4 regions of the Streptomyces sp. MGP-BFMKR1 genome follow, and region 3 is predicted to be linked to each of the others. Evidence: riboswitches for the same ligand, from Rfam matches in the RefSeq annotation. Region 3 holds a riboswitch; each other region holds the start of a gene.
The links. Region 3 has a riboswitch for cyclic di-AMP ahead of AC3CHW_RS14540 (M23 family metallopeptidase). Riboswitches for the same ligand answer to the same signal wherever they lie in the genome.

Region 1 (6,875 bases), 3.5 Mb from region 3:
ACGGGCTGAGCGAGCGGATCGACCGCGCGGCACGCCAACTCGCCGGCCTCCTGGCCGGCGCCCCGCCCGCGCCGCGCCAGGACGACGATGAGGTGGTCCCCTTCGCCCAGCAACTCGCCGCGGTGCGCGGCGCCTGACGGCGCGCACGCGCCGGGGTGCCGTACGCACGGATGCCGCTGACACGCCATGCGGCGTGTCAGCGGCATCCGTGGAGCGATCCGCCGGCCGTGCTTCACCTGCCGTGGGCCGGGGCGCTCCGCGCCCCGGAATCAGCCCTCGGTTCAGCGCAGCAGGTCGAGCAGATCACCGAGCGTGTCCGGGGCGAGCTTCGGCATGTCGGCGACCGCGTTGAGCGTGAAGAGGTGGCCGCCCTTGCGCACCGGCGACTTGCCGAACGTCTTCTTGAACAGCTTCTCGCCCTCAGGAGTCAGCACGGTCCGCACGTTGACCGCCTTGACCTGCTTCTGCGTGACCTTCGCGTTCTCCCGCTTGATGGTGTAGGTCAGGAACCGCACCGGCTGCGCCTTGGCCCGGTTGACCGAGGCGTGCGCCTGGGTCCGAGAGGACTTGTTCACGTAGTTGTAGATCTTGGTGAGGTCGAGGCGGTCGTCCTTGTCGCGGAACGTGACGCCGCCCTGCAACTTCGCGTAGTCCCTGGTGCCCTCGACCAGCGGGAGGGACACGCACTGGCGCTGCTTGCCGGTGATCCGAGCGGCCCCCGTGGCGGCCAGCGTGACCTTCGCCTTGGCAAGCTGCTTGGCGGCGGGCTTGCTCAGGCAGAACTCGGCCTTGCCGTTCTTGATGGGCTTGGCCGCCTCACCGGCCTGGGCCGGCGTCACCGTGCACGCCAGCGCCGCCGCGACGACGGCGACCCCCGTCATTCCTCGCATCATGACTCGTCCTCGTGGATCAGGCTGACCGTGATTCGGTCGGCACGTGAGGACAACGGGGATTGCTCCCTGCGGGTGACGTACTCGATGGCAACATCACTCGGCTTGGTGACAGCGACCCGGAACCGGCCCGTAGGGCGGCCCTTGCCCCCACGCCCCTCTCGTCCCGGGATCGTGGGCCGGGCCGGGGCGCGGCGCGGCATCGCCCGCCCGGCGCCCCGGCCCACCCGTCACGGTCAGCGGACGCGGCCGTACCAGACCTTGTTGGTCCAGATCTTCTCCAGCCGCACCGACTTGCCGGGCTTGGGCGCGTGCCAGATCTTGTTCTTCCCGGCGTAGATGCCCACGTGGTAGACGTTCCGCCCGGAGTGGAAGAAGACCAGGTCGCCCGCCTTGCGCGAGCTCTTGGACAGGTGGCGGGTCTTGTTGTACTGGGCCGCCGCCGTACGTGGCAGCTTCTTGCCCGCCTTCCGATACGAGTAGAGCGTCAGCCCCGAGCAGTCGAACCGGTTCGGGCCGACCGCCCCGTACTTGTAGGGTGCGCCCTTCTTGCCGGCGGCGATCTTGAGCGCCTTGCCGGAGGCCGTCGCCGCCTGGGCGTCGGTCGTCAGAGCGGGGACGAACGAGGAGCCGGCCAGCACCGTGGCGGTGAGGGCCGATGCGGTACCGATGCGCGTGGCGAGCGAGGGTATACGTGGCTGCGCGGACATACGAAAGCCCTTCGTCATCCGCCTGCGAAAGATGACCTGTCGGGTTCGGACTGGCGAAGTTGCCCGGCCACTCGCGTGGCTTCACCCCAAGGGCCACCGACTTCGTGGCCCGTCATGCCTGGGTCTCCCGCTCCTGCCGATTCGTGTTCCTCTCACTGGGCCCGTGCGGCGGCAGGACTCGGCGTCCGCCCGGACCGCCCCGCCGTGGTGACGGGGGCTTGGTGGTGTCGGATAGGGATACTGCGCCATCCACGGCCCGAAATCGCAGCCGAAAGGGTCGTATGTGAAGTTCTTCACCTTCGTTGGTGACCGAGAACCGCGGTCGGTCTCATCCCCCATACGAGTCGCGCAAACCCGCGCTGAACTGCGGAAACACGTAACCGGACGCGAGCATTCCATGGCGCGACCGGCCTGTGGGCCAGGCAGCCGCCCACCACCCCGGGATACGCGGCGTGCGCGGCGGCGCGCCGTGATGGGACGTCAAGCCGCGCGCGTGGCCGGCCGTCGGCGCCCCGGCGCCGAGCGACGTCGAAGGCGCGGCGGGAGCGGCCGGCGGTGGCGGCGACCGCGCGCCTCCGCCACCGCCGGCCGCTCCCGGCCCTTCGCGTGGGACTAGTCGTCGAAGGGGCTGGTGCCGGTGAAGGCCCGGAACTCCTCGCCGGGCACCAGGCGGCGGGAGCGCACCTGCGTGAAGCCGGCGTCCCGCATCTGCTCCGACAACTCGGCCGGGCGCGGCAGCGGGCCGGCGAAGTCGGCGTACACGCACCACAGGTTCAGCATCTCGATGCCCGGGCTGCCGCCCTGGCAACTCGTCGTCAGCAGCAGCCTGCCCCCGGGCGCCAGGAACGAGCGCGCCCGCTCCAGCACCTTGGTCCGCTCGCCGTGGGGGAAGTAGTAGATGTTGTTGTGCAGCGTGACCAGGTCGAACTTCTGCTCCGTGGAGTACGTCCGCAGGTCGCTGCGGACGACCTCCACCCGGTCGGACAGGTTCCACTTGTCCAGGTTCGCCTGCGCCTGCGCCACCACCTCGTCCTGCAGGTCGATCGCCACGGCCGTCAGCCGCGGGTTGAGCGAGGCGGCGTGCCGTACGTAGGTGCCGCTGCCGCAGCCCACCTCCAGGAGCCGGACCGGCGCGGTCCGGTCGACCTGCTGCTCCACCACGCCCTGCACGGCGGGTTCGAGCACGCGGGACGAGCGGGCGATGAGCGCGCCGTCCTGGTCGGCGATCGACACTCGGCGCCCCTCGCGCAGCATGCCGGGGGCGTCCAGGAGCAGCGGGGCGTGGAAGCGCATGAGCTGTTCGAGCAGCGCCACGTAGGCGTCCGCCTCCGGGCGCGCCAGCGACTTGGCCAGGCGCCCGCGCAGCCGGTAGCGCCCGCCACGCGAGCCGAGTTCCCCGATCCGCACCCCCATGTCGAGCCAGGCGCCGAGCAGTTGCTCCTCGCCGTGCATGCCGAGCTCGTCGGCGAGCGCGGGCGCGTCGAGCGGCTGCCGCGCGAGATGGCGCAGCACGCCACTGCTGGCAGCCGCGGCCAGGAACGAGGCGCGGTACGCGGGACCAGCCAGCTCCCGTGGCATCCGCAGGGCCAGTGAGAGGTGATTGCTGCGCACCAGCTTGGTGAACGTTCGGAATTTCACAGGGGGTTCCTCATCTGTGCTGGGTGGTGGGCGGCGTACGCGCGAGCGGCACTGGGCCGGCGCGGAACGGGCCGGGGGACACCCGCGCCCCGGTGTCCGGTGGCGCAGTGGCGGGTGGCACGCGGATCGGGCGGCTGTCGCAGGTGAAGAGGACGGCGGCGGGCGTGCGCTGGGGAACTGACTGCCCAACGCCCTACGCGTCCACACGTCGCGCGCCGATCCGGCGCAGGGGACAGGTGTATCAGGGAATTCGACGATCGCACGGCCCACCGCGCGCCCGCCCTTTCGCTCCGGCGCGCCCCGGCGCACCGAACTCCGAGGTGATTGGCCTGCACAAGGCGTGGGAGCGGCGTCGTGCGGCTGAACCCCTGGTCCACTCGTATGGGTGACATATAGTCCGGTCGCATCCGAGTGGGCCGACTGGGTCACGGCCCAGACGGCCCAAGGCGAAACGCGTCATCCGCTCACGTGGCCCCCGAACGCGTGTTGGTGAGATCACCCCTCCGTTTCAGCGAGCTACAAGGTTGCCCTAAGCCCGCTGCTGAACGGTGGTGGAGCCAGTGCATTGTTAAACCAACCGGCTCGCCGCTGGGGGAGAATATGACCACCGCACCACACACGGACGCCGCCATGGGCGTGGCTCTGGAACTCGACGTGCTGAACGCTCCGGACGAGGATCTCCTCGCGCTCAAGGAAAAGGTCTACCGACACAAGATCGTGGTCCTGAAGGAGCAGAACCTCTCGCCCGCCGAATTCGTCACCTTCGGGCGCCGGCTGGGCGAAGTCGAAACCTACTACCAGCCCATGTACCACCACCCGGAACACAAGGAAATCTTCGTTTCCTCGAATGTGCGGGAATCGGGCCAGCAGATCGGCGTGCCGCAGACGGGCAAGTTCTGGCACCACGACTACTCGTTCATGGCCCGGCCGTTCGGGCTGACGCTCATCTACCCCCAGGTGGTGCCCCGGGAAAACCGCGGCACCTACTTCATCGACATGGGCAAGGCGTACCAGAAGCTGCCCCGGGAGATGAAGAACGCCATCGCGGGAACGCGCAGTCGCAACAGCGTCCGGCGGTACTTCAAGATCCGCCCCGACGACGTGTACCGACCGATCACCGAGGTCCTCGCCGAGATCGAGGAGCAGACCCCGGCGGTCACCCACCCCACGGTCTTCCCGCACCCGGTGACCGGCGAGCCGCTGCTGTACATCAGCGAGGCGTTCACCTACGAACTCCAGCAGGCCGACGGCACGCCGCTGCCCGACGGCCTGCTGCGGGAACTGCTCGCCGCCGTCGGCCAGTCCGACCCGACGTTCCAGCACGAGAACATCCACCTACAGACCTTCGACAAGGGCGACCTCCTCGTCTGGGACAACCGCAGCCTCGTGCACTGCGCCCGTCACACGGTCAAGCCCGAGCCCACCGTCTCGCACCGGGTCACCGTGCACGACGCGTACGAGTTCTACGCCGGCATCGGCGCCCAGCAGACGGCCGACGGCCGCTGAGGGGACGCAGTGGATCTCATCACCCCCGCCGCGCCACGGTCCGTCGAGTACGGCAGCGACGGGCACCTCCTGGAGCGGGTCCTCACCCCGTACAAACCCCACTGCCGATACCTCAAGAGCGCCACCGTCACGCGCCAGGGCGAGCCCCGCGACGGTGGGCGGGTCAGCGCGCGCGGGGAGTTCGGCATTCCCGAGTCGTGCTACATCGACGACACCGGCCATTTCAACTCGGTCGAGTTCAACCTGTGCTTCAACCAGCTCGTCTACTACCTGCTGGCGAAGTCCGTGAAAGAACGCGCCATGTGGCCGTTCAGCACCTGGACGCTCGACGAGTTCTGGGCCAGGCAACTTCCCGACATCCTCATCGTCGACTTCCGCAGCACCTTTCGACGCGCCATGCGCGGGCGCGCTTTCTGGGGCGAGATCGATGTCGTCGGAATGGACGAACGCGACGGCGACGACGGGTCGATCGCCCTCGTCAGCACGCTGTGCCGCTACGGCGAAGAAGAAATGCCCGCCTGCCACGGCGGCGTGCGGCTCGCCGTGCGGATGACGCGAACTCGGGCCGCGTGAATGCCCGGCACGGACTGTGTGAACCTCAGAGCAGGAGCCATGTCACCTCACGACACCGAAACGCGGGACCGCACCACGAATTCCGGCCCCGCGCCCGGCACCGCACCCGAACCCATCGCCATCGTCGGCATCGGACTCCGCATCCCCGGCGGCAGCAACGCGCCGGACGAATTCGCCGAATTCCTGCGCACCGGCCAGTCCGGACTGCGTGAACTGCCCACCGACCGGTGGGACCCGGAGGGCCTCACCTCCGACGACCCGGAGGCCAAGGGCGTCATCCGCTGCGAGCGCGGCGGATTCCTGGACCGCATCGACCAGTTCGACGCGAAGTTCTACAACGTCTCGCCCAAGGAAGCCGACTACATCGACCCCCAGCAGCGGCTCACTCTGGAGACCGCCTGGGAGGCGCTGGAGGACGCCGGCATCGACCCCAGCCCGCTGCGCCACGGCCGGGGCGGGGTGTACGTCGCCGTCAGCAACACGGACTACGCGGGCGAGATGGGCGCGTACGCGCACGAGGAGCTGAACAGCTACATGCCCACCGGCGCGGCGCTCAGCGCCGTCTCCGGCCGGCTGTCGTACTTCCTCGGCTGGCGCGGGCCCTGCATGACCATCGACACCGCCTGCTCGGCCTCGCTGGTCGCGGTGCACCTCGCGGCCCAGGGCCTGCGTGAGGACGAGGCCGACGTGGCGCTGTGCGTCGGCGTCAACGCCATCGTGAACCCGCGCCCCTACATCCTGGCCAGCCAGTCGAACATGCTCGCCCCCGACGGCCGCTGCAAGACCTTCGACGAGTCGGCCAACGGCTACTGCCGCAGCGAGGGCGGCGGCGCGCTCGTCCTCAAGCGGCTCTCCGACGCGCAGCGCGCCGGCGACCGGATCTACGCCCTGGTCCGCGGCTCCGCCGTCGGCTCCGACGGCGAGAGCAGCTCCCTGATGGTGCCCAACGGCACCGCGCAGGAGGGGTTGATGCGCAGGGCCCTGAAGGCGGCCGGGGTACGCCCGCACGACATCTCGTACATCGAGGCCCACGGCACCGGCACCCCGCTCGGCGACCCGATCGAGATCGGCGCGATCACCTCGGTCTTCAGCGAGTCGCACAGCCCCAGCAACCCGGTCACCATCGGTTCGCTGAAGACCAACATCGGGCACATGGAATCGGCGGCGGGCATCGGGGGACTCGTCAAGACCGCGCTCCAGATGCGCGAATCCACCATCTTCCCGCACCTCAACTTCACCACGCCCTCCACCCGTATCCCCTGGGAGCGCGCGCCCGTCTCCGTCGCCACCAAGGCCCACCCGTGGACGGCCGAGACCAAGCGGGCCCTGGTCAACTCCTTCGGACTGACCGGCACCATCGCCTCCGTCGTCCTCGAAGAAGCGCCCGAGCCCGTGGAGCCCGAGGTCGCCGAGGACGACGGCGGCGGCCACATTCTGACCCTGTCCGCCAAGTCCGCGCCCGCGCTGACCGGCCAGATCCAGCGCTACCAGCGGATGCTGCGCAACCAGCCCGAGACCGACATCGGCGACCTGTGCTACACCAGCAACGTCGCCCGCG
Region 2 (6,875 bases), 1.7 Mb from region 3:
GTTGACGCGCCCGGGTGCCCGAAAGGGGCGGCGGGCGCCCCGTGCGCCGGCCGTTCGACGTGCCGGGCAGCGCGACGCCGCCCGCCGTTGCCGACTCCGCGCACCCCGCGCCCCGTTCCTGACCTCCCGCGCCCCTCGGCACGGCCGCGCGCCGGGTCCCCGGCCGCCCGCCCGCGAGCGCGTGACACCCCTGTGCTAGGGCGCGGGCAAACGGACGCCCCCACCCGTCATCTGACGCTCCGTCACCGGTGTGATCGCCGCGTGACCTCCGCTACATCAGCTTGTGACGGTCCCGGGCCGGCAGTATGTTCGACCGTCAAAATCTGCCGCCAACCTGAGAGGCCACCGCATGCGATCCGGCAACGGCAAACATCGCCGCCCCCGTCAGGCCCCGGCCATCGTCGTCGCCGCGGGGGTGACCGGCGCGGGAATCGCCCTCCCGCTGCTCGGCGCCACCAGCGCCGGCGCCGCCGACACGGCCACCTGGGACCGCGTTGCCGAGTGCGAGAGCGGCGGCACCTGGAGCGCCAACGACGGCAACGGGCGCTACGGCGGCCTCGGTCTGAGCCTGGACGCCTGGCAGCTCTACGGCGGCACGGACCACGCGCCCCGCCCGGACCTGGCCAGCCGCGCGCAGCAGATAGCCATCGCTCAGACGATCCTGTCCGAGCGCGGCCCCGTGGCGTGGAGCGACTGCGCGCAGCCGGCCGGCCTGACCGAGGACGGCGAGGTACCGGACGTCAACCCGGGCGACCCCAGCCACGACGACCGGGGCACCGACCGCGGCGACTACGGCCACGCCCCGACCCCGAAGCCGGACGCGACCCCGGACGCGAAGCCCTCCCCGGACGACGCCAAGCCGACCCCGACCGACGAGCGGGAGCCGGACGCCGAGCCGACGCCGGACGCCACGCCCGGCCAGGACAAGAAGCCGAGACAGGGCGACAGGCCCGGCCCCGACGCGTCCGCGCCGAGCGATGACGCGCAGCCCACCGAGACGCCCCGTACCACCCCGAGCCCGAGCCGGGGCGAGGAGCGGCCCGCCGACCGCGACGAGGCCGGGGGCGAGCGGCCCGAGGCGCCCCGTGGCGGCGCCGAGCGCCCCGGCGCCGGCGAGAAGGCGCGTGAGGACGGCACGGGCACCGGCAAGCACCGCGGCGAGCCCGACGGCGCCCCGGGCCGCCCCGACGGCCGGGAGGACGACCGACAGCGCCCCGAGGGCCGGCACGCCGACCGCAGCGAGCGCGGGCGCGCGAGCGACCGGGCGGACGCGGAGACGCGGAGTGAGCACCGGGTCCGGTCCGGTGACACGCTGTGGGCGATCGCCGAGCAGCACGAGACACCGGGCGGTTGGCCGGCGCTCTACGAGGCCAACGAGAGCGTCATCGGGGACGACCCCGACCTGATCCTGCCCGGCCAGAAGCTCGACCTGGAGGCGGCGGCGGACCGCTGATCGGCCGTCACTTGGGGTGCTTCGCCCCGGTGTACACCGATTCGCGAAAGTGAGACATGGGTCTCGTTCGATCTCTGGCGTGTCGCGCTTGTCCGTCCTTCAGGTGCACTGTCTGACCTGCGGTGATGTGATTTTCTTGCGGGCAAACCCCACTGACTTTCCAGGGATGTTGGGGTTTGAGCACTCCGGGGATCTGTGATTACGGTCTTCATCGCTCGCCACCGCGAGCGCCACTGGTCGTCACGCCGAATCCTGCCGGCGGCCGGGGGAAACCGACGCGTCAAGCGCCGAAGGCAGGAGCGGGGGAACCACAGGTAAGTGCCGGACGGTCCGTGGAACGAGGGGGCTGAACGGCTTGGGGTGAAGCCGCGGGAGACCGCGGCCGGGCAACTCACAGTCCGAACCCGACAGCTCACCTCGTAGGCGTCGGTGAGGAAACCAACATGCTGATTTCCAAGGGCAAGCACCGCCGTCCGTCCAAGGCCACTCGCATCGCCACGCTCGCCGGTGTCACCGGTGCCGCCGTCGCCGTGCCGCTGATGGGGGCCACCGGCGCCAACGCCGCCACCACCGGCCAGTGGGACCAGGTCGCCCAGTGCGAGTCGACCGGCAACTGGTCGATCAACACCGGCAACGGCTACTACGGCGGCCTCCAGTTCTCCGCCTCCACCTGGGCCGCGTACGGCGGCACCGCCTACGCCCCGACCGCCGACAAGGCGTCCAAGGCCCAGCAGATACAGATCGCCGAGAAGGTCCTGGCCAGCCAGGGCAAGGGCGCCTGGCCGCACTGCGGCGTCAACCTGACCCAGGGCGGCTACACCGCGCCCAAGCAGCAGGCCCCCAAGCAGCAGGCGCCGCAGCAGGCCGCGCCCAAGCAGCAGCAGGCCGCCCCGCAGCAGTCCGCGCCGAAGGCCGCCCCGAAGCACGCCGGCCCGCGCGCCACGGACGAGCAGGCCCCGAGCCGCAGCTCCGAGCGGTACGTGCCCAAGCACGCCGCCCCGAAGCAGTCCGTGCCGCAGCAGAGCGCCCCGAAGACGATCAAGAAGGGCGACGGCGAGTACAAGGTCGAGGCCGGCGACACCCTCGCCAAGATCGCCGAGGCCGAGAACGTCAAGGGCGGCTGGAAGAAGCTGTACGACCTGAACGACGACGTCGTCACCGACGCCGACCTGATCTACCCGGGCCAGCAGCTCCACCTGAGCTGATCCCCGCCTCCGGCGCCCGGCCGGCTCCGCCCAGAGCCGGCCCGGCGTCCGTCCCTCCCCGCCCGGAGGGACCGCAGACCGCCCCGCCACGGTGCGCCTACCCCCGAGCGCATCGCGGCGGGGCTCCGCGTTTGCCCCCCGGACGCGCCGTCCGCGCGCGCCGCCCCCACACGCCGTCCCCACGCGCCGCCGCCGTACCGCCGCCGTACGGACGCCGCCGCCGTACGGACGCCGTACCGCCGCCGTCTGGACGGCGCCCGGTCGCCTGGGCCCGGTAGGCATGCCGCGGGCGCCTCGCGCGGACGTCCCGGCCGGCGCTGTCCGGGGCCGCGCGGCCGATTCGGTTGCGCCGTTCACCCATCGATCTGCGCTTTTTTCCCTCTTGTCGTCTCGTCCGGCGGGCGTGCGGCGAGCCGGGGTGCCGGGGCCGGTTAGGCTCGTGTCGCAGAAGCTCAGACCCACACGAAGGAGACCGCTCGTGCCGTCTATCGACGTCGTCGTAGCTCGCGAGATCCTCGACTCGCGAGGCAACCCCACGGTCGAGGTCGAGGTCGGCCTCGACGACGGCAGCACCGGCCGTGCTGCCGTGCCGTCCGGCGCCTCGACCGGCCAGTTCGAGGCCCTTGAGCTGCGGGACGGCGACAAGGCCCGCTACGGCGGCAAGGGTGTGGAGAAGGCCGTGCTCGCGGTCATCGAGCAGATCGGCCCGGAGCTGGTCGGCTACGACGCCACCGAGCAGCGCCTGATCGACCAGGCCATGTTCGACCTGGACGCCACGCCGGACAAGTCCTCGCTCGGCGCCAACGCCATCCTCGGCGTCTCGCTGGCCGTCGCGCACGCCGCCTCCGAGGCGTCCGACCTGCCGCTCTTCCGCTACCTGGGCGGCCCGAACGCGCACCAGCTCCCAGTGCCGATGATGAACATCCTGAACGGCGGCTCGCACGCCGACTCCAACGTGGACATCCAGGAGTTCATGATCGCCCCGATCGGCGCGGAGTCCTTCTCCGAGGCCCTGCGCTGGGGCGCCGAGGTCTACCACACCCTCAAGGGCGTCCTGAAGGAGCGCGGCCTGTCCACCGGCCTCGGCGACGAGGGCGGCTTCGCGCCGAACCTGGACTCCAACCGCGAGGCGCTCGACCTGATCGTCGAGGCCATCAAGAAGGCCGGCTACACCCCGGGCCAGGACATCGCGCTCGCGCTCGACGTCGCCGCGTCCGAGTTCTTCAAGGACGGCCAGTACGCGTTCGAGGGCCAGGCCCGCAGCGCCGCCGAGATGACCGCGTACTACGCCGAACTGGTCGCCGCCTACCCGCTGGTCTCCATCGAGGACCCGCTGAACGAGGAGGACTGGGACGGCTGGAAGACCCTGACCGACGAGCTGGGCGACAAGGTGCAGATCGTCGGCGACGACCTGTTCGTCACCAACCCGGAGCGCCTCGCCCGCGGCATCGACTCGGGCACCGCCAACGCCCTGCTGGTCAAGGTCAACCAGATCGGCTCGCTGACCGAGACGCTGGACGCCGTCGAGCTGGCCCAGCGCAACGGCTTCAAGTGCATGATGTCCCACCGCTCCGGCGAGACCGAGGACGTCACCATCGCCGACCTGGCCGTCGCCACCAACTGCGGCCAGATCAAGACCGGCGCCCCGGCCCGCTCCGAGCGCGTGGCCAAGTACAACCAGCTCCTGCGCATCGAGGAGATCCTCGACGACGCGGCCGTCTACGCGGGCCGCAGCGCCTTCCCGCGCTTCCGCTTCGAGGGCTGAGCCGGGCCACGCCGCGCCCACCGCGCGGCGAGCCCACCGCTTTTCCGTCCGTCCCCGGCCCCGGTCCCGTACCGTGGCCGGGGACGCACGTGTGTGCTGGCGGCGCGCGTTCGGCCGGTCGGCGCACGCCGACCGACCAGGCGCACCCGTCCGGACGCGCACGGCCGACACCTGTTGACGACGGCTGACCGCTGTCGTACGACCGCTGACGACCGCTCACGGACCACATACGGATGAAGGGGTAAGACGTGCCCGCGGACCGGTTCTCCACCGCGACCAGGCTGAGGGCGCTCGGCGAGAACGCCGCGGCCCGGGTCTACCGGGCCCGCACCCGGGCCAGGCCACCCCGCCGCGGCCGGCTCACCGGCCGTGCCGCGCTCCTCGCGCTCGTCGTCTGCTCGCTCGTCGTCGCGCTCGCGTACCCGATACGGCAGTACGTGTCACAGCGCTCCGACATCGCCGACCAGCGTCGGCAGGCCGAGCAGATCCGTGAGGACGTCGAGCGGCTGCGCGACCGCAAGGCCCGCCTTGAGGACCCCGCGTACATCGAGCGCCTGGCCCGTGAGCACCTGCACTACCTGCGCCCCGGCGAGACCGGGTACAGCATGCTGGGCCCGGGCGACGACGACGCCGAGCGCTCCGACGAGGACCGCTCCGCCGACCAGCCCTGGTACGGCAACCTGTGGGGCGAGGTCGACACGGCCGACGCCCAGCGCTGACCCACGGCGCCGGCCGCTCGCCCGTCACCCCGTCACCACCGCACCCGCCACGCCGTACCCGCCCCACCCGCCACCTCCGCCGCGCCCTTCGCACCCGGCGCGGCGGCCCGACGAACCGAAGAGAACCCTGCTCGCATGGAAACGCCCCCTCCGCAGACCGCACCCGCCGCCCCGACCGACGCGGACGTCGCCGCCGTCGGTGACCAGCTCGGCCGGGTCCCGCGCGGCCTGCGCGCGATCGCCCACCGCTGCCCGTGCGGCAATCCGGACGTCGTCGAGACCGCGCCCCGGCTGCCGGACGGCACACCGTTCCCGACGCTGTACTACCTGACCTGCCCGCGCGCCGCCTCCGCCATCGGCACGCTGGAGGCCGAGGGCGTCATGAAGGACATGACGGCGCGGCTGGCCACCGACCCGAAACTGGCCGCCGCCTACCGCGCGGCCCACGAGGACTACCTCGCCCGCCGGGACGCCATCGAGGTCCTGGAGAACTTCCCCAGCGCCGGCGGCATGCCCGACCGCGTCAAGTGCCTGCACGTCCTCGTCGGCCACTCGCTGGCCGCCGGCCCCGGCGTGAACCCGCTGGGCGACGAGGCCATCGCGCTGCTGCCCGAGTGGTGGCGCAAGGGCCCGTGCGTCGCCCCGTGCGCCGACGGCGGCACGTGCGACCCCGCGACGCCCGCGACCCCCGACGCCGCCGATGCCGATGCCGGTGCCGAAGCCGAAGCCCCCGAAGGAGACCGCGAGTGAAGCGCGTCGCCGCCATCGACTGCGGCACCAACTCCATCCGGCTGCTGGTCGCCGACATCGACCCGGACACCGGCGCCCTGCACGAGCTGGACCGCCGCATGACCATCGTCCGGCTCGGCCAGGACGTGGACCGCACCGGCCGGCTGGCCCCCGAGGCGCTGGAGCGCACCTTCGCCGCCTGCCGCGAGTACGCCGAGGTCATCGGGGAGCACGGCGTCCCGGGCGGCCCGCACCCCGCCCTTCGCTTCGTCGCCACCTCCGCCTCGCGCGACGCCTCCAACCGGGAGGACTTCGTCCGTGGCGTACGCGACATCCTCGGCGTCGAACCCGAGGTCATCACCGGCGACGAGGAGGCCGCCCTCTCCTTCGCCGGCGCCACCCGCGAACTGACGGCCCACCAGGACCCGGCTGCCCAGTCCCAAGGCCAGTCCCCGGCCGGCGCCGGCCCCTACCTCGTGGTGGACATCGGTGGCGGCTCGACCGAGTTCGTCGTCGGCGACCGCGCGGTGCGCGCCGCGCGCAGCGTGAACGTCGGCTGCGTCCGCATGACCGAACGCCACCTCGCCGACGCCACCGGCAAGGTCCCCGAACCCGGCACCCCGACCGAGGCCCAGATCGCCGCGATACGGGCCGACGTGGAGGCCGCCCTCGACACGGTCGAGCAGACGGTCCCGCTCCGCCCCACCGACGGCGGCTACACCCTGGTCGGCCTGGCCGGCTCGGTCACCACGATCGCCGCCATCGCACTCGACCTGCCCGCGTACGACTCGGCCGCCATCCACCACGCGGTCATCCCGCTCGACCGCGTCCGCGAGATCACCGACCGCCTCCTCCACTCCACCCACGCCGAACGCGCCGCCATCCCGGTCATGCACCCGGGCCGCGTGGACGTCATCGGCGCGGGCGCACTCGTCCTGCTGGCCCTGATGGAACGCGCGGGCGCGCGCGAGGTGGTCGTGAGCGAGCACGACATTCTGGACGGG
Region 3 (6,875 bases):
GGGCGGGAGCAGGACGTCGAGATCTGGCTGCCGCACGCGGCGATCGTGGAGCTGGTCGCGCTGCGCGCGGACGCGCCGCTGCGCCCGCCGCGCGCGGCCGGCGCCCCGCCGCCGCGCTGGGTGCACCACGGCAGCTCCATCAGCCAGGGCGCCGGCGCCGCCGGTCCGACCGGGGCCTGGCCGGCGGTCGCGGCCCGGCTCGCCGGCGCGGACCTGGTCAACCTGGGGCTGAGCGGCAACGCGCTGCTCGACCCGTTCACGGCCCGCGCCATCCGGGACACGCCGGCCGACCTGATCAGCGTGAAGGCGGGCATCAACATCGTCGCCCTCGACGCCTTCCGGCTGCGCACGCTCGGCCCGGCGCTGCACGGCTTCCTGGACACCGTGCGCGAGGGGCACCCCACGGCGCCGCTGCTGGTCATCTCGCCGTTGCACGCGCCCGTGGTCGAGCGGGTGCCGGGCCCCATGTACCCGGACCCCGACGCCCCGGGCCCCGGCGTCAGCTTCCGCGGCTTCGGCGACCCGGCCGAGGTCGCCAGCGGGGCGCTCACGCTCACCACGATCCGCCGCGAGCTGGGCCGCGTCGTCGCCCAACGCGCCGAGAGCGACCGGAACCTGTACTACCTCGACGGCCTGGCCCTGTACGGCGAGCGGGACTTCGCCGAGCTGCCGCTGCCCGACCAGCTCCACCCCGACGACGCGGCCCAGCGGCGCATCGGCGAGCGCTTCGCCCGCCTCGCCTTCGGTCCCGGCGGCCCGTTCGACACCGCGAGCACGCGCGCGGGCGCGGCCTCTGGTCGGGGTGCCGCGCACCGGCGCGGTTGAGCCTGCGGTGGGTCAGGCCGCCAGGAAGGGGCCGAGCAGGGCGAGCAGTGCGCGCGGGCGGTGCAGCGGGATGATGTGGCCGCAGTCCTCGATCAGGTGGCCCGTCAGGTCGTCGGCCACGGGGCGCAACTGTCGTTCGAGGGCCCGCCCGACCGGTTGGGCGCCGACGGCGAGGGTCGGCACGGTCAGCCGGCCGGCGGCGACGGCCCGTTGAAGCTGCCGGGCGCTGGTGGGAAGGGCCCGGTAGTACGCGAAGGCGCGGCGCAGCGCCTCGCTCCCGGTGTACGCGTGCGTGAAGGCGTCCCGCAGCGCGGCCGGTACGCCGTCGCCGAGGGTGCCCGCGCGCAGGAACCAGTCGACGTACGCCGCCTCGTGGCCGACCAGCACGGACTCGGCCAGGCCCGGTTCCGCGTGGAAGCCGAACCACCAGGGCGGCCCGCCGGCGAGGAAGTCCTCCGCGCCCGGCAGTCCGCCGAGCAGCGATTCCATGACCACCAGGCGGCGGACGCGGTCGGGCCGGCGCATGGCGAGCAGGAAGGCCGGCGGGGTGCCCGCGTCGATGCCGACCACGGACGCGGTGTCCGCGCCGAGCGCGTCGAGCAGGGCCTCGGCGTCGTGCGCGAGGCTGCCGGCGTCGTAGCCGTCCGTCGGCCGCGCGCTCGCGCCGAGGCCCCGCAGGTCCGGAGCGATCACCCGGTGGTGCTCGGCCAGCTCGCCGATGACGTGGCTCCACACCCGCCAGGTGTGCGGGAAGCCGTGCAGCAGCAGGACCGCGGGCCCCGAACCGGCGACCGCCACGTTCAGCTCGACGCCCCGGACCGCGACGCGACGCGTCTCGACGCCCGGCGGCACGGGGGCGGGTGGCGGGGACGGCGCCGGATGCGGGGCCGTGGAGGTGGGCTGAGCGGTGGACATGGCGGGCTCCCTGGGGCGGGGCGGCGGGGACGGGCTGACGGAACGCCCGGCAGGCGTGTGGGTTACGAAAGGTGACGGCCTGACGATAGGTAACTAGCCTGGGCGCGTACCAGACGGCACTTCTCCCTCAGGTGGTGAGCTCCAGGTGACCCCCTCGTCCCGCCCCGCCGACGCTTCCGGTTCCGCCGGGCCCCGCGACGCGGCTGGCGCCTCCGGCGCGCCCGGGCCTGCCGCGCGGGCGCGCGGGGACCTCTTCGACCCGCTGTGCCCGACGCGGCGACTGCTGGACCGGATCGGCACCAAGTGGACGTCCATGGCGATCAAGGTGCTGGCCGAAGCGGCCCCGGGCGAGGTGCGCTTCGCGGAGTTGCAGCGCCGGATGACGGGTGTCTCGCAGAAGATGCTCTCCACCACGCTGCGCGGGCTGGCCCGGGACGGGCTGGTCAGCCGTCGGGTGGAGGCCACCGTGCCGCCCCGGGTGCACTACCGGCTCACGCCGCTCGGCCTCTCGCTGGAGGAGCCGCTGGCCCGGGTGCGGGCCTGGGCCGAGGAGCACATGGCCGAGATCGACCTGGCCCACCGGCGCGCCGACGCGGCGCCACCGGACGGGGCCTGAGCCCCGCTGGGGCCCCTGGGTCGGCTGGGTCATCCGGGGTGGCCGCGAAGCCTGGGGCTGGTGCGGTCCGGCGACGAACGCCGATTTCGCGTCACAGTTGCGCGGTGTCCGGGCCCGGCGAGCCGGCGGGGATTTGCGGGTGAGTACGGGCAAACTCGTGGGGCGCACAGGGGGCGCATGACGGGCTGGGAGCGTGCGCCGGCGCATTCAGCGCTCGTCGCGGGGGCCGGCCGGCCGACCGCGGAGCCGGACGCGCCGGGCGGCTCGGGGGTGGCGCGGAACCGACGTACGAGCGCATCGCGTGGGCCGCATCCGGGAAACCCGCCGCGTCCGCAGTATCCACTTCGCTACCGTAAGTGGCGAGGGGGTCGCTGGGGGGCGCGGCGTGGCAATGGTCGGGAGGAGAGGGACGTGGGGCACGCACAACCGGGCGGAGAACCTTCCGCCGCGCACCTCGACGGGCTGCTGACCCGGGCCCAGAACGGGTTCGAGATCACCGACGCGCAGGTCGAGCGGCTGCGCGGCGCGTTGATGCACCAGTCTGAGCTGCGCTCTTGCCGCCAGTGCAACGGGCGCACGGCCACCGTGGGGTGCAACACCTACCGCCACGTCTTCCTGCTTCCGGACGGCAGCAGCGAGCTGTTGTGGGAGCTGGAGCACAACACGACACCGGCCGCCGGACCCTGCTCTTCCGCCGCGCCGGGCGAGCCGTGCGCGGAGCGTGAGGCACCCGGCGAGCGACGGATCGACGCAGGCCAGGCCGGTGCGGGCACCCCGTCCGGCCCGTCGGCGGGCCCCGGCGGCGGGCCGCGCGGCGACCCGGCCGCCGCGCGACAGGTGTGCTACGAGGTGTACGCGGACGAGCGCGCGTTGGAGATCGCCGAGCGCCGGGTGCACGAGCGCATCGGCGGCGCGCTCTGGGACGAGCTGGACAGCGTTCCCGTGTGGTTGCCGGAGCAACTACGTACGCCGGTGGGCCCCTTCGCGCCGCGGCGGACGTACGCCGTCGACGACTCCGCCGACCACGCGCGACGCGTGCTGCGCCGGGCGGAGAACCCGGACCGCCCGGGCGACGACGTGCGCGCCCGACTGACCACCGCGTTCGCTCACGACATCGCGCTCGCGACCAAGCCCCGGCTGCGCACCGGCGGCCCCGACGCCACCTGGTGCCGGTTCTACGAGCACGCGTTCCTGCTGGCCGGCGGGGACGAGGTGGTGCTGTGGGAGCTGGAGCACAACCTGACGCCGGACGGTCGGCTGGTGTGCGAGGTGTACCTGGACGAGGCCGCGGCCGAGTGCGCCGCGGACCGCCACGCCCGCGCCTTGGGCGTCGAGCTGTAACCCCGCACCGGGCCGGCCCGGTGCTCAGCCCCCCGCCCAGGCCACCAGTCGCCCCGGCCACCCAGTCGTCTCTCGGCCACCAGCCACCCGGCCCCACGGCAGGTGTGACCCACGGCGGGCGCGGCCCACGGCCGGCGGACCCACGGCTGGCGGACCCACGGCAGGCGTGGCGTACGCCCGCTTGGCCGCCTCCGGGTCGCTCGTCCGGCGCGTGAGCCCCAGGCTGGGACGGACGCATCCGGCGGGGCGCTGTGCCGGATGCGGGCCAGCCGAGAGCGGGAGCGACGCGTGGGGAGTCCTGGGTGGGCCGGTGCGGGCGCGGACTCGCCGCGAGCCGCGTGGGCCCGGAGCGTCGCCCGCTGGCTGCCCGGGGTCCTGCTGGTCGGCGGCGTCGTCTTCGACCTCCTGATGCCGATGCACTACACCGCGTCGCCCTTCCTGTCCGCCGCCTCCCTGGTCGCCGCGCCGCTGCTCTCGCTGCGCGGCACGGCCGCGGTGGCCGCGACGGCCGCCGTGGTCTCGGTGCTGCTCGCGGTCTGGCACAGCGGCAACGACCGGGCCCTGTCGGTGACCGAGGTCGTCACCGTGTGCACCGTCGCGCTGCTGGCGCTCGCCATCAACCGGGTGGTGCGGCGCAACTTCCGCCAACTCGCGACCGTACGCGTCGTCGCCGAGGCCGCCCAGCGCGCCGTGCTGCCCACGCCGCCGAGCCGCATCGGGTCGCTGCGGATCGCCGCCCGGTACGTCGCGGCGCAGACCGACGCGCGGATCGGCGGCGACCTGTTCGCCGTGCAGGAGTCGCCGCACGGCGTGCGGGCCATCATCGGCGACGTACGGGGCAAGGGTCTGGAGGCCGTGGAGGCCGTCGCCGTGGTGATCGGGGCCTTCCGGGAGGCCGCCGAGCAGGAGCGGACCCTGGAGGGGCTGGTCGACCGGCTGGAGCGGGCGCTCGACCGGGAGGGCGACCGGCGGGTGGGCCTCGACCAGTTCGAGGGGTTCACCACCGCCGTGCTGGCCGAGATCGGCGACGGCAGCGGCGGGCTGCGGCTCATCAACCGGGGCCACCCGCCGCCCCTGTTGCTGCTCCCCACGGGCCAGGTGCGCGAGCTGAGCCCCGAGGCCGACGCCCTGCCGCTCGGCATGCGGGACGTGGCGGCCTGGCGGGACACCGTGGAGGAGCTGCCGTTCCCGGCCGGGGCGGCGCTGCTGCTGTTGACGGACGGGGTGACGGAGGCGCGCGACGCGAGCGGGCGGTTCTACGAGCCGGCGCGGCGGCTGAGCGGCCGTCGGTTCGCCAGCCCGGACGCCCTCCTGGACGCGCTGATCGCCGACGTGATGCGGCACACCGAGGGCCAGCGCGCCGACGACATGGCGCTGCTCGCGCTGCGCCGGGCCGGCGCGCCCGGCGTGGTGGCCGTCCGACGCGGCCAGCGGGCGGCCGACGAACGCGCTGGGTAGCCGATCTTGACCACTGTGCTGACGATGTGCTGGCGCCTCGTCAAAGCGGAGCCCTTATTCCCCGGAACGGCTTGGAATCACACCCGGCCCTCTATTAACGTTCGATAACGCAGCGCGGTCGTCACAGCCGCCGCCCAGGGCGGCACCGTGCGCCGTCGCCGAATCCCGTAGGCGCGTCACCGCGGATCAGCGCGGTGCCGAGGCGAGGGAACCGGGGAACCAACCCTTGGGGTGAATCGGGTCGTACGCGACCCGTAGGAGACCTTCCTGCTCCGAACCCGTCAGCTAACCCGGTAGGCGAGAAGGAAGGAAAGGAGCACGCCTCCGTGGCGTCCAACAGGTCTGCCCTCGACCAGGCTTCACCCGCGCACGACGGGATCGACGAACTCGCCGGGCCTCCCTGGGGGGAGCCCCGGGACGACCTCCGCGACGGCCCCTGGGAGGAGTGGAACCCCACCGCCGAATCCGTCGCCCCGGTCCGGGGCCGGCACCGCGTGGTCAAGCAGCGCGGCACCACGATGGCCCGCGGCGGCGCCGTGCTCGGCGTGGGCGTCATCGCGGCGGTCGGCGCCGGCGGCATGGCGAGCGCCAAGGACCGCCCCAAGGCCCCGATATCGATGCCCGACCTCGGGCACGTCGCCGACGAGGTCATGCACTCCCTGCCCGACGCCGACGAGCTTCCCGGCGTCGGGTCCCTCATATCCGACGGCGGGAGCGGCGACCAGCGGTACGAGGCCGCGCCGCGGGCCGCCGGCCAGGCGCCGCTCAGCCAGGCCGGCCTGACGGCCGAGGAGTCCGCGAACGGCACGACCAACGCGGGCGAGGTGCTGCGGGCCCGCATCCTCCAGCAGGCCGAGACCCAGCAGAGCGCCGCCGACGAGGCCGAGCGCGAGGCCGCCGAGCGGGCGGCGGCGCGCAAGGCGGCGGACGAGGCGGCCCGCAAGAAGGCCGCCGAGGACGAGAAGCAGCGGGCCGCCGAGGCGGAGGCCAAGCGGAAGGCGGAGGAGGAGGCCCGGCGCAAGGCCGAGGCCGAGCGCCGCGCGAAGCTCGCCGCGAGCTACGCGATGCCGCTCAGCTCGTACACGGTGACCTCCACGTTCGGACAGGCCGGCGACATGTGGTCGGCGAACCACACCGGCCTGGACTTCGCCGCTCCGACGGGCACGCCGGTCAAGGCGGTGCACGGCGGGACCATCACGCAGGCCGGCTGGGCCGGTTCGTACGGCTACCGGATCGTGTTGACGCTGCCCGACGGGACCGAGGTCTGGTACTGCCACCTGTCGTCCATGACGCAGACCTCGGGCGAGGTCTCCACCGGCGACGTCATCGGCCGGGTGGGCGCGACCGGCAACGTGACCGGCGCGCACCTGCACCTCGAAGTGCGCCCGAGCGGCGGCGCGCCGGTCGACCCGATGGCGTGGCTGCGGGAGCACGGGCTCCAGCCGTAGCGAGGGCGGGCGCGGGCCCCGCGCCCTTCCTCCGCCCGCACGCCGGGGGCGCGCTCCCGCCGGCGCCGCCGCGCGCGGGGTGGCGGGGAATAGGGGGCCGGGCCGGGGCGTTGACTCCGCACATGGTCGAACATGCGCAGAGCACGCGGTCGCGCCGGATCGGCGACATCGAGGTCTTCCCCCTCTCGCTGGGGGGCAACGTCTTCGGGTGGGGCGCCGACGAGGCGCAGTCCTTCGCCATCCTGGACGCGTACACGGAGGCCGGTGGCAAC
Region 4 (6,875 bases), 1.9 Mb from region 3:
GGTCGCCGTGGTCGCCTCGGACAGCGCCTGCGCGAACGCCAACGTCTGGCGCACGCTGTCAGGCCCGTCGCCCGCCTCGCTCACGCGCAGCGACAGGTCGTCGGCGGTGGACGAGCCGGTGTAGCCGTGGTCCGCCTCGCAGTTGGGGTCCCCACAGCTCGCGGGCTCCAGGTCGAGCCTGCTCACCGCGCCCCAGCCGATGGTGAGCACCACCTCGCGGGGCAGCGTGCCGGGCGCGTACGACTCGGGGTTGGCGACGACGCGGCTGAGCACCACCGAGGAGATCCGGTTGAGCTTCACGGACTCGGTGGAGGTCGTGGCGTACGGGGTCGCGGAGCTGTCGTCGGCGGCCTGCTCGTCGGTGTGGCTCACGATGAAGCGGGTGGCGGTGAGCACGAGGACCGTGACGTGGCGGCGGACCTCGTTGGAGTCGAAGGTCGTCTCCTGGTGAACCAGGAACGCCACCACCGGTTCGCCGCCCACGGCGGCCTCGACCGCCTCGGCAACGAGGGCCGGGTAGTAGCCGCTGCGCTCGATCGCCGCGCGCAGCCCCTGGGTCGTCGTACCGGTCTTCGCCATGCCTCCCATCCTACGGGCCCAGGCCGGTCCCCATCCCCTCCCCTGTCGCCACCCGCGTCGAGTCACCCCTGCCGCCCGGCCGCGGCCGGGCCGCCGCGCGCCCGCGCCGGGCCCGGGACGGCCCGGGCTCAGTACGCGGGGAGGTGGCGCGGGCCGAGGTCCGTACGGACCGGGGGCGGGGCCAGCCGCAGGGACGCGCCCAGCACGGACAGCCCGTGCGGGGCTACGACCACCGGCTCCAGGTGCACGGCCACCACCTCGGGGTGGTCGCCGACCAGCCGGGAGACGCGGAGCAGCAGTTCCTCCAGGGCGGCGGTGTCCACCGGTCGTGAGCCGCGCCAGCCGAACAGCAGGGGGGCGGTGCGCACCGACCTGATCAGCTCGGCGACGTCACGGTCGGTGGCCGGTATGAGCCGGTGGGCGGTGTCGCCGAGCAGTTCGGAGGGGGCACCGGCCAGGCCGAAGGAGAGCACGGCTCCGGCGGCGGGGTCGATGGCGGCTCGGACCACCGTGTCCACGCCGCGCGGGGCCATCCGCTGGACGACCAGGCGCAGCTCGTCGGGGCCGCCGAGCAGGCTGGTCAACTCGGCGTAGGCCCGGCGCAGTTCCCGCTCACCGCCGAGGTCGAGCCGGAAGGCGCCGAGGTCGGCGCGGTGGCGCAGGTGGGGGGCGGTGGGCTTGAGGGCCACCGGGTAGCCGAGGCGGGCGGCGGCCCGCGTCGCGCTGTCGGGGTCCGGCGCGGGCAGGGCGGGCAGCACGCTGATGCCGTAGCGGGCCAGCAGGCGCTGGGTGTCCGGCGCGGAGAGCGCGAAGCTACGCGCCGGCTGGCGGGCACGCCCGCGCTCCCCGGCGGGCCGGGCGACCCGCGCGGTGTCGGGGGCGGCGGGCCCGGTGGGGTGGGCGGGCTGCTGGGGCGCCCCGGCGGGTGGCGGGGGCGCGGCCCCCGTCGCGGCGGGAGGAGCGTCGGAGGTCGGGGGCGTCGGGGGCGCGGCCGGGGCCGGAGGGGTGGTGGGGGGCGGCGGCGCGACCGGGTACGGGGGCGTGCTCGGGGGCGGGGGCGGGGCCTGCTCGGCGTCCTCGTGGGCGTGCGCGGCGAGCAGTACGTCGATGTCGGCCCCGGCGCCCGCCTCGTCGATGTCGTCGTACTCGGGCACCCGGCCTGGCTCGGCCGCCTGGCGCCGCCAGTGCGCGTACCGCACGGCCTCGGCCAGCGCGCGCACCGCGCGCTCGGCCGCCGGATACGCCGGCACGCGGCACTCGGCCGCCGGGCCGTCCGACGCCGCGGGCGGCCAGGCCGCGGGCTCGTCACCGGCGGCGGGGGTGCCCGCGGGGTGTGCGGCCGGGGGCACGCCGGTCGCGGACGGGTGGTCCCGGCCCGCGTCCGGGGGGCCTGGCTGGGCCAGCGCGGCGGCCAGGCCCGGGATCTCCAGGTGGACCACGACCACCGGCTTCGCCACGCCGCTCGCGGCGGCCGACTGCCGGATCACCCGCGCCAGCTCCGTGGCGGGCTCCTCGTCGACCGAGGGGATGGCCGTGACGACGACGGCGTCGCAGAGGTCGTCGGCCAGGGCCCGGTCGAGGGCCGCGCGGAAGTCGGCGGGCTGGGCCGCCGTGGTCAGGTCGAGCGGGGGCAGCGGGCGCAGGCCCTCGGTCAGGCACGCGTCGTAGCTGATCAGGCCGAGCGACTCCGAGTTGCCGAGGATCGCCACCCGGGGGCCGCGCGGCAGGGGTTGCGCGGCCAGGAACAGGCCCACGTCGGCCAGCTCGGTGACCGTGTCCACGCGGATGACGCCCGCCTGCCGGAACAGCGCGGAGACCGTGGCGTCGGGGATGCGCGTGGTGGGCACCGCGTGCCCGGGGGGCTCGCTGCCGCTGTGCCGGGCGCCCTTGACGACCACGACCGGCTTGAGGGCCGCGGTGCGCTTGGCGAGCCGGGTGAACTTACGGGGGTTGCCGATGGACTCCAGGTACAGCAGCGCGACGTGGGTGTCGGGGTCGTCGTGCCAGTACTGGAGCAGGTCGTTGCCGGAGACGTCGGCCCGGTTGCCGGCCGAGACGAAGGTGGAGATGCCGAAGAGGCCGGAGCCGCGCCGGTGCAGCCCCGACAACAGGGCGATGCCGATCGCGCCGGACTGGGTGAACAGGCCCAGGTTGCCGGCCGGCGGCATCTGGGGCGACAGGGAGGCGTTCATCCGCACACCGTTGGCCGTGTTGATGATCCCCAGGGCGCCGGGGCCGATCAGCCGCATCCCGTGCGACCTGACCTGCCGGACCAGCTCCCGCTGCCGCTCCAGGCCCGCCGGCCCGCTCTCGGCGTACCCGGAGGAGACCACGACCAGGCCCTGCACGCCGCGCTCGCCACAGTCGGCGACGACGGCGGGCACCTGCTCGGCCGGGACCGCGATGACGGCCAGGTCCACCGGGTCCTCGATGTCGTGCAGCGAGCGGTAGGCGGCGACGCCCGGCGGTTCGGCGGTGTCCTCGGCGGGCGGTGCCTGGCCGGGCGGCCCGGCCGGCTCCGCGTCGGGACGGGTCAGCGGGCCCGCGCCGGCGCGCTCCGGCACCGCACCGCCCGCACCGGGTGTGCTGGGTGCGCCGGGCGCGCTCGCCCCCGGTGGTGGCGCGGCGTCGGCGGCGCGTCGGGCCTGGGCCAGGTCGGCGCCCGTCAGCCACGAGCGCCCGGGAGCGAAGGCGTGGTTGACCGCGCACACCCGGCCCGTGTAGCCGCCGCTCAGCAGGTCCACGAGGACGGCCCGGCCGGCGCCGCCGGGCCGGCGGCTGGCCCCGACGACCGCCACCGAGCCGGGCGCGAGCAGCCGCTGCACGGAGCGGGCCTCGGCGCGCTGCTCCCGGGCGCGCATGACGGCCAGCGACCGGGCCGTGGGTTCGAGGTCGAATTCCAGGCGGACGACGCCGTCCTCGAAGCTGCGCTGCTGGGTGTAGCCCGCGTCCGTGAACACCTTGATCATCTTGGTGTTGGCGGGGAGCACCTCGGCGGCGAAGCGGCGGATGGCGCGCTCCCTGGCGACGGCGGCGATGTGTTCGAGCAGGGCGGAGGCGACGCCGCGCCCCTGGTGGGCGTCCTGCACGAGGAAGGCGACCTCGGCCTCGTCCGCCGGCGCCGACGAGGGGCGACCGCGCTCGTCGATGCGGTCGTACCGCACCGTGGCGATGAACTCGTCCCCGACCGTCGCCGCCAGGCCGACCCGGTTCACGTAGTCGTGGTGGGTGAAGCGGTGCACATCGCGGTCGGAGAGCCGGGGATAGGGGGCGAAGAAGCGGTAGTACTTGGACTCGTCCGAGACCCGCTCGTAGAAGTCGACCAGGCGCTGGCCGTCGTCGGGCGTGATGGGGCGGATCTGGGCGGTGCCGCCGTCACGGAGCACCACGTCCGCTTCCCAGTGCGTCGGATAGGCGTGCTCGGGCGGCGTTTCCATGGCTCCAGCCTAGGCGGGGGCACCGACAACGGTCCGACTCGCGCACAGCGTTGCGGCGGGGCAGGCTGTGGAAGGGCTCCGCCAGAGCACTCCGCACCCCGTGAGAGACTGGTCTAGACAACAGCAACCACCTGAAGGGCAACACCATGGTTGAGCGCCGCGTCACCGTCGGCTGGGCAGAGGGCCTGCACGCTCGCCCCGCGTCCATCTTCGTCCGCGCCGCGACGGCCTCCGGCGTCCCCGTGACGATCGCCAAGCCGGACGGCACCCCGGTCAACGCCGCCTCGATGCTCGCCGTGCTCGGGCTCGGCGCGCAGGGCGGCGAGGAGATCGTGCTGGCCTCGGAGGCCGACGGCGCCGAGGTCGCGCTCGACCGGCTGGCCAAGCTCGTCGCCGAGGGGCTTGAGGAGCTCCCGGAGACGGTCTGACTCGCTTTTCAGCACCCTGCGAAGCCGCGGTGATCCCCCTGGGACGTCACCGCGGCTTCGTCGTCTCCGCTCCGGGAAGGGGCGGGGACCGCCGTGCGGGCGCCGTGGCGCGAGACCGCGCGCCGGCTCCCGCTGGCCGCGCGCGGGCCGAGACGCGCCGAAGGCCCCGCGCACAGGGCGGGGCCTTCGGCATGTGACGTGCGGGGGCCGGGCGGGGTGGCCCGGTGTCGCCTCAGATGTTGACGCCGTGGGAGCGCAGGTAGGCGACGGGGTTGATGTCCGAGCCGTACTCGGGCGACGTGCGGGCCTCGAAGTGCAGGTGCGCGCCGAAGGAGTTGCCCGTGTTGCCGGCGAGGCCGATCTGCTGGCCGGGGGCGACGCTCTGGCCGACCGAGACGGAGATCGAGTCGAGGTGCCCGTACTGGGTGTAGGTGCCGTCGTTCATCTTGATCACGACGTTGTTGCCGTAGGCGCCGCCCCAGCCGGCCTCGACGATGGTGCCGGCGCCCACGGCGCGCACCGAGGTGCCGGTGCTGGCGTGGAAGTCGACGCCGGTGTGGCTGCCGGAGGACCAGGCGCCACCGGACGCCTGGTACTGCGTCGAGACGTACGAGCCCGCGACCGGCAGGACGTAGGAGCCCGCCGCCGGACGCTCGGCGGTGCGCGACGCGCGCGTGTCGACGACCTCGCTGGCGCGGGTCTCCTCGGCCTCGCGCTCGGCGGCGGCCCGTGCCTCGGCCGCCTTCTTCGCGGCGGCCTTCTTCTTCGCGGCCTCGGCGGCGGCCTTGCGCTTGGCCTCCTCCGCCTTCTTCTTCATCTCGGCGGCGTGCTCGGCGGCCTGCTGACGCGCCTCTTCCTCAGCCTGCTGCTCGGCCGCGGCCTGCTCGGCGGCGGAGTACTGGGCGTCGGCCTGAGCGCCGATCTTGTCCGCGATGTCCTCGTTCAGAGTCGCGGCCTGACGCAGGCCGGTGTCCTGGAGCTCGGGGACGCCGTCGGCGCCCGGGGCGGCCATCGCGGGGGCGGCTATGCCGGCGACGACGCCGGTGGCCGCGAGGGTGGCCATGCCCGCCGCGTTCGCGCTGGTACGGACAAAGCGGCTGGGGCGACGGTGCCGCCCAGTGGCACGGGTGAACGCCATGGGGAGGCGTACTCCTTTCCTTCCTTCTCGCCTACCGGGTTAGCTGACGGGTTCGGAGCAGGAAGGTCTCCTACGGTCACCACGCCTCTCGCGAGGATGGCGGCCGATTCACCCCAGGGGACTTGGGTCCCCGGCTCCCCTGGCTCGCGCCATAAGGGACTCGGCGATGGTTGCCCGGTGCCACGGGTGTGGCGAAGGTGTGACGGACAACGGGGCTGACGCTAAGCGGGACGTCTTTTGATCGGCAAACAGAACCGGCCGTTTGTTGCGCACGCCACACGGCAGACAGGCAATCTCTCCCGCAAAACAGACAAACCGAGAGGCCCTGGCATCCCACTTGACACCAGGGCCTCTTAACGGCTCATCAGTAACAGGAGCCCCTGCCTCCGCCCCGGACACCCGGGGCAATCCGGGCGCCCATGCCGCTCTCTGGGGGACGGTCAGATACCGGGCGGCGCTCCGCTACGTTCCCGCGTACGCCACCCGCTCCAGCGCTCGCGTGCTCGCCCGCACCTCCCGGCCTCTCGGGACCGCGGCAGCCGCCCCGGCCCCGTGGACCACTCGACGCGCCGCCCGGCGCTCCGGGAGCGGGCACCACGGGCAGGGCGGGCGGCGCGGCAGCGCGGGCGGTGCGGGGCGAGCCCGGGCCGGACGGCGCCTGACGGCTCGCCAGCCCGGCTCGGGCCGCCGGGACCTCCCGCCGCTAGCCGCTCACCACCCGTACGTCCCCGATGCCCAGCGCCTTCACCGGCTCGGCGATCACCGAGGCGTCGCCGACCAGCACGGTCACCAGCCGGTCGGTGGGGAAGGCGGCGACGGCCGCGGCGGTCGCCTCGACCGTGCCGGTCTCCGCGAGCCGCCGGTAGAGGTGGGCCTGGAAGTCGTCCGGCAGGTGCTGCTCGACCTGGTCCGCGAGGGTGCCCGCGACCGAGGCGGCCGTCTCGTACTTCAGCGGGGCGATCCCCACCAGGTTCTGCACGGCCACGTCGCGCTCGTCGTCCGTCAGCCCGTCGGCGGCCAGCGTGCGCAGCACCTTCCACGCGTCCTCGAGGGCCGGCCCCGTCACCTCGGTGGCCACCGAGCCGCTGATGGCCAGGAGGGAGAGGCCCGTGCCCTCCGGCGTGGAGCGCAGGACCTGGGCGAAGGCCCGCACGCCGTACGTGTAGCCCTTCTCCTCGCGCAGCACCCGGTCGAGCCGGGAGGTGAGGGTGCCGCCCAGGCAGTAGGTGCCGAGCGTCTGCGCGGGCCAGACCTGGTCGTGCCGGTCGGCGCCGACCCGGCCGATGAGCAGTT

Region 1: another riboswitch for cyclic di-AMP. It lies ahead of AC3CHW_RS00900 (C40 family peptidase); the one in region 3 lies ahead of AC3CHW_RS14540 (M23 family metallopeptidase).
Region 2: another riboswitch for cyclic di-AMP. It lies ahead of AC3CHW_RS21685 (transglycosylase family protein); the one in region 3 lies ahead of AC3CHW_RS14540 (M23 family metallopeptidase).
Region 4: another riboswitch for cyclic di-AMP. It lies ahead of AC3CHW_RS07185 (M23 family metallopeptidase); the one in region 3 lies ahead of AC3CHW_RS14540 (M23 family metallopeptidase).

What each region holds. Positions count from the first base shown of each region.
Region 1 is NZ_CM173408.1:289,575-296,449, reverse strand. Features, by position in the region: gene AC3CHW_RS00910 (FMN reductase) at 1-137, shown strand, start outside; gene AC3CHW_RS00905 (hypothetical protein) at 282-881, opposite strand; gene AC3CHW_RS00900 (C40 family peptidase) at 1,127-1,600, opposite strand; cyclic di-AMP (ydaO/yuaA leader) riboswitch at 1,604-1,772, opposite strand; gene AC3CHW_RS00895 (SAM-dependent methyltransferase) at 2,213-3,238, opposite strand; gene scoE ((3R)-3-[(carboxymethyl)amino]fatty acid oxygenase/decarboxylase) at 3,839-4,744, shown strand; gene AC3CHW_RS00885 (FcoT family thioesterase) at 4,754-5,317, shown strand; gene AC3CHW_RS00880 (type I polyketide synthase) at 5,357-6,875, shown strand, end outside.
Region 2 is NZ_CM173408.1:5,487,347-5,494,221, forward strand. Features, by position in the region: gene AC3CHW_RS21680 (transglycosylase family protein) at 350-1,453, shown strand; cyclic di-AMP (ydaO/yuaA leader) riboswitch at 1,729-1,894, shown strand; gene AC3CHW_RS21685 (transglycosylase family protein) at 1,897-2,658, shown strand; gene eno (phosphopyruvate hydratase) at 3,137-4,423, shown strand; gene AC3CHW_RS21695 (FtsB family cell division protein) at 4,672-5,142, shown strand; gene AC3CHW_RS21700 (DUF501 domain-containing protein) at 5,278-5,892, shown strand; gene AC3CHW_RS21705 (Ppx/GppA phosphatase family protein) at 5,889-6,875, shown strand, end outside.
Region 3 is NZ_CM173408.1:3,812,580-3,819,454, reverse strand. Features, by position in the region: gene AC3CHW_RS14565 (SGNH/GDSL hydrolase family protein) at 1-825, shown strand, start outside; gene AC3CHW_RS14560 (alpha/beta fold hydrolase) at 838-1,740, opposite strand; gene AC3CHW_RS14555 (winged helix-turn-helix transcriptional regulator) at 2,003-2,356, shown strand; gene AC3CHW_RS14550 (DUF6227 family protein) at 2,768-3,697, shown strand; gene AC3CHW_RS14545 (PP2C family protein-serine/threonine phosphatase) at 3,986-5,155, shown strand; cyclic di-AMP (ydaO/yuaA leader) riboswitch at 5,341-5,470, shown strand; gene AC3CHW_RS14540 (M23 family metallopeptidase) at 5,482-6,603, shown strand; gene AC3CHW_RS14535 (aldo/keto reductase) at 6,726-6,875, shown strand, end outside.
Region 4 is NZ_CM173408.1:1,934,242-1,941,116, forward strand. Features, by position in the region: gene AC3CHW_RS07170 (DUF5998 family protein) at 1-579, opposite strand, end outside; gene AC3CHW_RS07175 (bifunctional acetate--CoA ligase family protein/GNAT family N-acetyltransferase) at 708-4,016, opposite strand; gene AC3CHW_RS07180 (HPr family phosphocarrier protein) at 4,163-4,444, shown strand; gene AC3CHW_RS07185 (M23 family metallopeptidase) at 4,677-5,582, opposite strand; cyclic di-AMP (ydaO/yuaA leader) riboswitch at 5,596-5,758, opposite strand; gene AC3CHW_RS07190 (M16 family metallopeptidase) at 6,286-6,875, opposite strand, start outside.